Linked DNA regions of Aureimonas sp. SA4125. The protein of the gene in region 1 interacts with the protein of each later gene in a pairwise test. Links are inferred from orthologs where the notes say so. Each region holds a gene or a part of one and is shown on either strand. Other genes may lie near its edges.

Region 1 (2,999 bases):
AAAACAATTTTCCTCGACGACCGCTCGGCTTGCCCCTCTCGGGATACGCGAGGGGGGGCTTCGCGTTGACAGGAGCGTCGTTCGTTTTTAGAAGCCCACACACCCGGAAGCTGCGGGTCCGCGACGAACGCCGGAGAGATCGCGCGACGAACGGCGCGGCGATTTTTCGGCCAGGACGTGCCGACGGGTGTATCAAGCAAAGGACTGACTTGCGGGAATCACGCGGGTCGCTTGTCCGAGGGAGCTTAAGTCATATGGGTGTTCGGGTTTCGGGCAGACACATGGATGTCGGCGAGGCATTCCGTACGCGGATCGAGGATCGTCTCGGTCAGTCGGTGGGGAAATATTACGACGGAAACTTCAGCGGCACGGTGGTCGTCTCCAAGGAGGGACCGCGGTTCGAGACCGATTGCACGCTGCATCTGGATACCGGCGTCATCTTCCAGGCCGCCGGCATGGCACACGACCCGGAAGCCTCTTTCGCCGACGCCGCCGAGCGCATCGACAAGCGGCTGCGGCGCTACAAGCGGCGGCTGAAGGACCACTATGCCAATGGCAACGGCCAGCAGCGCGACGTCGCCTATACCGTCATGGCCGCGCCGTCGCCCGAGTCGGACGAGGTCGACGAGATGCCGGAGGACTACGCGCCGGCCATCGTGGCCGAGACCTCGCTGAAGGTGGGCGTCATGACCGTCGCGAGTGCCGTCATGGAGCTCGACCGTCGCGACAGCCCGGTCGTCGTCTTCCGCAATGCCGGCAATGGCGAGGTGAACATCGTCTACCGCCGTGCCGACGGCAATTTCGGCTGGGTCGACCCATCGTCCTACAAGCCCGAAGCCTGACCATGGGAACGGGGGGAATGCCTGACACAACGGGCGTTCCCTTCTCCCATCCCGCGATCAACGCGCCGCTCGCCTTTTCCGGCCCATCATCGGCAGGCCGGCCAGGACACGGATTTCCGACTTCATGACATCCAGCCAGACCCTGAAGAACAGCAGCATGGATCTGGGCAGCCTCATCGGTCCGGATTCGATCCTGCCTGCCCTGAAGGCGAACTCCAAGAAACAGGTGCTGCAGGAGCTGGCCGAGTTGGCAGCCAGGAGGACGGGCCTGCCGGAGCGCGAGATCCTCGACAGGGTCATGCAGCGCGAGCGCCTGGGTTCCACCGGCGTCGGCAACGGCATCGCCATTCCGCATGGAAAGATCGAAAACCTGACGAGCCTCGTCGGCGTCTTCGGCCGGCTGTACCATCCCATCGAATTCGATGCCTTGGACGACCAGCCGGTCGACCTCGTCTTCCTGCTGCTCGCACCGGAGGATGCTGGCGCCGATCACCTGAAGGCGCTTTCGAAGATCGCAAGGATGCTGCGCAACAGCGATACGGTGAACCGCCTTCGCGGGGCGCGGGACGCCGAGACGATCTATTCCATCATGACCGAAACGAAGCCGATCGTCGGCTGATCGACCGGACGGGTGCGGTCCAGGCGGCGGGCGCCCGGACCGGCGTAGGGATCAGTGGAGGCTGACGGTCGTCAGCTCGTTCTGCGAGGCGCTGGCAAGGATGCTCCCGCGGTCGTCGGAGACGGCGAGGGGCGTGCCGTCGGCAGAGAACAGGGCCCAGAGGTCGATACCCGGCTGGATCTCCTTGGCGGCCGGGAATTTCGCCCTGATGTCGTCCGAGGACATGCGACGGAGATAGGCCACATGCCCCTCGCCGATAGCGGCCAGATCGCTCGCGGCGACAACGGTGCGCAATGAATTCGTCATGGTCTGTCTCCTGATGAAAGCGTGATGCACGGGAAGAAGATGCGTCCTGGCGGTCAGTCTGCGACGACGATTTCGATGCGCTTGACGATGCGCTCTGGCTCGGGCCGGGCGAGATCGATCATCAAGAGGCCGTTTCCGAGCCGGGCGCCGACAATCCGCATGCCGTCGGCGAACAGAAAGGTCTTCTGGAACTGCCGGGCAGCAATGCCGCGATGGAGATAGTCGCGGTCCTTGTCGTCGGCTTGCCGGCCCCTGATCGTCAGCTGGTTCTCTTCCGTCGTAACCTCCAGCTCACTGGGGCTGAACCCCGCCACAGCGAGCGTGATGCGCAGAAAATTCGCTCCCGCCTCCTCGCCGGTCGGCTCCTCGCGCAAGCGCTCGATGTTGTAGGGCGGGTAGCCCTCACCACCCTTGCCGATCCGCTCCAAAGTCCGCTCCACGCTGTCGAAGCCAAGCAAAAGCGGACTGGAAAAAGGCGTCATGCGACTCATGCGGCAAGTCCTTGTTAAAAGCGACTTTTATGGAAGACCCTGAGGTTAGGCATCTCCCGCTGTGGGCTTGCATATGGCGCTACGATGAGCCGAGTTCAATATTGCGGCGGAGCTCCCTTCAAGCAAAACAGGCGGCGCATCACCGATGCTCCGCCTGTCCGGTAAACAAATCATGAGGAGCGGCCACGACCTGTTCCCCAAAGCCCTGTCAGGAGGCGACGTCGCCTTCCCGGAAGGTCAGGACGACGCCATTGATGCAATGACGCTTACCGGTCGGCGGGGGGCCGTCATCGAAGACGTGGCCGAGATGACCGCCGCAGGTCGCGCAATGTTCCTCGACGCGCGGATAGATCAGCTTGTAGTCGGTCGTCGTCGCCGTCGCCCCGGCCAGGGCCGATGTGAAGCTCGGCCATCCCGTTCCCGAGTCGAACTTCGCCGCCGAGGAGTACAGCGCGGTGTCGCAGCCGGCGCAGTGATAGAGCCCGCTCTTCTTGTTGTCGTTCAACTGGCTGGAGAAGGGCCTTTCGGTCCCTTCCTGTCGCAGGACGGAGAACTGGTCAGGCGTCAGGATCTTGCGCCATTCCTCGTCGCTCCGCGTCACGGGAAAGCTGCCGCCGGCGCTGCGGGCGGAATGGCTGAAGAACAGCCCGGCGAGGCCCGCGGACGCTGCCGTCAGCATGCTGGTGAAGAGAAACTGTCTGCGGCGCATGGACGTTCTCCAGGTTCGGCGGGAGGTTCGGC
Region 2 (3,574 bases), 2.5 Mb from region 1 along the record:
GCGTCAGGACGCGATCGGGATGCCGAGCGAGTTCGGCGAGGACGGCATATTCCTTGCGCGTCAATTTCAGTTCCGCCCCGTCGCGCGACACACGCCGGGCGGTCAAATCTATGATTATGGAACCGACAGCGAGGACGCCGCTGCCGTTATTCGAGGCCAAACGGTGCCTGAGTGCCGTCCTAACTCGTGCAAGCAATTCGTCGGTGTCGAACGGCTTGACGACATAATCGTCCGCGCCGAGATCGAGCGCTGAGACCTTTTCTGCGGTCGCGTCGCGGGCAGTCAGGACGATGACCGCCCGGTGCATTGCCTTGATGAGCGGCACGAGCTCAATGCCGTCACGATCGGGAAGGCCAAGATCGAGAAGAACGAGTTCACAGCCTTCGCGACGCGCCAACGTTAGCGCTTCTGCGGCGGTCGCTGCTTCGCTGACAGTGTAACCGGCGCGTTCGACAGCACCCCTCACCAATCGGCAAATGGCTGGTTCATCGTCAACGATCAGTATCTGTCCGGTCACATCTGCCCCTCTTCGGGCAGCGATTGGCGAATGCTCGATTCGGGCCAAATAACTTCGAACACCGCCCCTCCTTCATCACGATTGCGTGCTGTGACGCCTAAGCCCATCGCATCAGCAAAGCCCTTGACGATTGCTAGGCCGAGGCCGGTGCCACCGCTCATGTCGTCTCCGTCCACGCGAGTGAAACGGTCGAACAGCGTTGTTTCACGACCTTGCGGCAAGCCCGGTCCATCGTCGAGCACCGCTAGCGTTAGCCCATCATGGGCGCGTCGTGCATGGATTCGGATCGACGTTCCGGGAGCGGCAAACTTGGCAGCGTTCCCGAGCAGGTTGATAAGAACATGATGCAACATGCGCGGATCGGCCTCTACGAGCGGCAGCGTGGGCGCCACATCCAGTACCAGCAGATGATGGGTAAGTTCGGCGCGCAAATCTTGGGCGGCGGCGGCAACGGCATCAGTCAGGTCGGTCGCCTCGCGCCGGACGACCAACGCCCCGGCCTCAATCCGGGTCATTTCCACGAGATCGTCAAACACCCGCCGCAACCGGCGGGCTTCACCCTTGAGCGTGGCGGTCGTCGTCGATGCGCCATGTTGAGCTGCCAGTTCGTCCGCCGCCGCGACAACGGCTGTCAAAGGCGTCTTCAGGTCATGCCCGATAGAAGATAGGAGCGTCACGCGCAGATCGTCGCGTTGCTTCAACGCGCTCACTTCGCGCGCATTCGCTTCGAGTGTCAGGCGTTCATGGGCGAGCGCCGCCTGACCCATGAGCGTCGTGAACAAGACGCGCTTGTCGGCTGGTACCGGGTCGCCACGTCCGTTGGGGGCGAGACCAAGAACACCCAATACGCCTAGTGCCGTTTCGAGCGGGTGGAATTGCCAGTCGCTCGCGGTCAGCGTGCCGCTGTCGCGCCCGGTCACTTCGCCTCGGTCAAAGGCCCATTCGCCCGCTGCCATATCGATCGCGCCCAGCGATGGATTTTCGGGACTTGCGCCGATCACGACGAGCCGGTTCCCATCTCGTGCAAACAGAACGGTTGAGACGTCGAGAAGATGAGCTACTTCCTCGCAGACCGCCGTCGCAGTCCCCGCTTGATCGGAAACCGCCGCCAAGCGTTGTCCAAACGCCGCGAGGGCTGCATTTTCGGTCGCCGTACGCGCGCCGATGGTGGCTTCACGTTGCAGGCGGCCCGCAAGCTGGCTTGCGACAATCGCCACGATCACCAGTACGAGCAACGTCACGACATTCTGCGGATCAGCGATCGTGAAGGTATAGAGCGGCGGCAGGAAGAAGAAGTTGTAGGCGAGGGCGGCGGCTACGCTGGCCACAAGCGAGGGCCGCAGACCGAACAGCGTCGCAGTCGTGATTACCGGCAGCAAGTAGACTAAATCGATCGAGTTCAGTCCAAGCAGCGGCTGGACTCCGATTGCCGCTATCGTCGTCAACGTCACAAGCCCGAAGCCAATAAACATCCCGCGAGTCGCTGGCGGTCGGATAGTTGGCAGCTCCGCCTTGGACGAGGCCGCTTCGGCGACGGGAACAACGTGGACAGCCACACCGTCCAGTCCGCGCACCAGCCGATCGACGACCGAGCCGTGGCGAAGTTCGAACCACCAGCTCCGGCGAGACTTGCCGATGACGACGGCCGTTGCGCGCGTCTCGAGGATATGCGCGCACAGCCCGTCGAACACCGACCGCGCGGGGACGGTAACGATGGTAGCGCCAAGGCCGGTCGCGAGCTTTAGCGCATCGGCCATGCGCTCGCGCGCGTCGGCGCTCAGGGTCGCGTTGCGCGGCGTCTCGACACTCACCGCTGTCCAGGTCGCGTGCAGCGCGTCGGCAAGTCGCTTGGCGGCGCGGATAAGCGCTTCACCGCCGGGCTGATCGCCGATGGCGACAACCACGCGCTCGCCCGCCGCCCAGGTGCCGCGCTCGCCAATGCTTTCGACGTGATCGAGCAGGTGGCGATCGACCGTCTGCGCGGCGCGCCGCAAAGCCAGTTCACGCAATGCCGACAGGTTTGACTTGGAAAAGAAATGCCCAAGCGCACGCGTCGCCTCTTGCGGGACATACACCTTGCCAGCCTTCAGCCGCTCGATAAGTTCGTCGGATGGCAGATCGACGACTTCGATGTCGGCATCGTCGAGGATCGCATCGGGAACGGTCTCACGGACACGAACGCGCGTGAACCCGGCGACGACATCATTCAGGCTTTCGACGTGCTGGATGTTCAAGGTCGTCAGAACATCAATGCCCGCGTCGCGCAGTTCTTCGATGTCCTGCCAGCGTTTGGGATGACGGCTGCCGGGGGCGTTGGTGTGAGCGTATTCGTCAATCAACGCGACGCGCGGCTTGCGAACGAGCATCGCATCGATATCGAACTCAGCCAGGGTATGCGCACCATGCTCGATCGAGCTGCGTGGCAACACTTCAAAAGGCGCAACCAGACTCTCCGTTTCGGCGCGGCCGTGCGTTTCCACCACACCCGCGACGACATCAAGGCCACTTCGCAGCAGCTCCGCGCCTTCACGAAGCATCTCGAACGTCTTGCCCACACCGGGGGCCGCACCCAGGAAAATCTTGAGCCGCCCGCGCGCCTCACGCCGCGCTGCCTTCAGCAGCGCTTCGGGAGAGGGACGGGCGGCATCGTTCATGGTGTAGCGGTAGGCGCAATCCGGTCGAGCTGTCGATTAAGGAGCAGCACGTTCACCCGCCGTTCTCCAATGATGCCGAACAGGGGATAGGCGATGCTGCTTTCGACGAGCGCGCGCACCTGCTCATCCGGCAACCCCCGTGCGGTGGCGACCCGCGCGGTCTGCGAAAAAGCCGCCTCGGGGCTGAGATCGGGATCCAGCCCCGAGGCGCTAGTGGTGACCAGGTCAGGCGGAACAGAAACCCCGGTCATTCCTTTCGCGCGCGCGTCGGCCACTCGGGTGGCGATAGCATCGCGCAAATCTTTCGAGCCGGGGGCAAGGTTGGTCGCGGCGGAGGCCGCAGCGTCATAGCCCTTGCCCGCGGCCGAGGGACGCGGCTGAAAGTAGCGCGGACTGGCGAAAT

What was found.
Region 2: the proteins of ptsN (region 1) and Sa4125_RS10920 interact in binary tests that used the Escherichia coli proteins (3 or more experiments, as listed by UniProt). The link is inferred for Aureimonas sp. SA4125 from one-to-one orthologs.

What each region holds. Positions count from the first base shown.
Region 1 is NZ_AP025032.1:4,851,786-4,854,784, reverse strand. The notes cover bases 48-2,730. They hold ptsN (PTS IIA-like nitrogen regulatory protein PtsN), read left to right. Parts: upstream 48-999; coding sequence 1,000-1,461; downstream 1,462-2,730. Other genes in these bases: msrB (peptide-methionine (R)-S-oxide reductase MsrB), read right to left, coding at 2,467-2,730; Sa4125_RS22930 (Hsp20 family protein), read right to left, coding at 1,821-2,258; Sa4125_RS22935 (DUF1150 domain-containing protein), read right to left, coding at 1,513-1,782; raiA (ribosome-associated translation inhibitor RaiA), read left to right, coding at 255-842. Outside these bases: more of msrB, read right to left, coding at 2,731-2,967. UniProt on the Escherichia coli protein: Seems to have a role in regulating nitrogen assimilation.
Region 2 is NZ_AP025032.1:2,353,375-2,356,948, reverse strand. What follows is about bases 314-3,571. They hold Sa4125_RS10920 (sensor histidine kinase KdpD), read right to left. Parts: upstream 3,172-3,571; coding sequence 514-3,171; downstream 314-513. Other genes in these bases: kdpC (potassium-transporting ATPase subunit KdpC), read right to left, coding at 3,168-3,571; Sa4125_RS10925 (response regulator transcription factor), read right to left, coding at 314-517. Also shown: more of Sa4125_RS10925, read right to left, coding at 1-313; more of kdpC, read right to left, coding at 3,572-3,574. UniProt on the Escherichia coli protein: Member of the two-component regulatory system KdpD/KdpE involved in the regulation of the kdp operon. KdpD may function as a membrane-associated protein kinase that phosphorylates KdpE in response to environmental signals.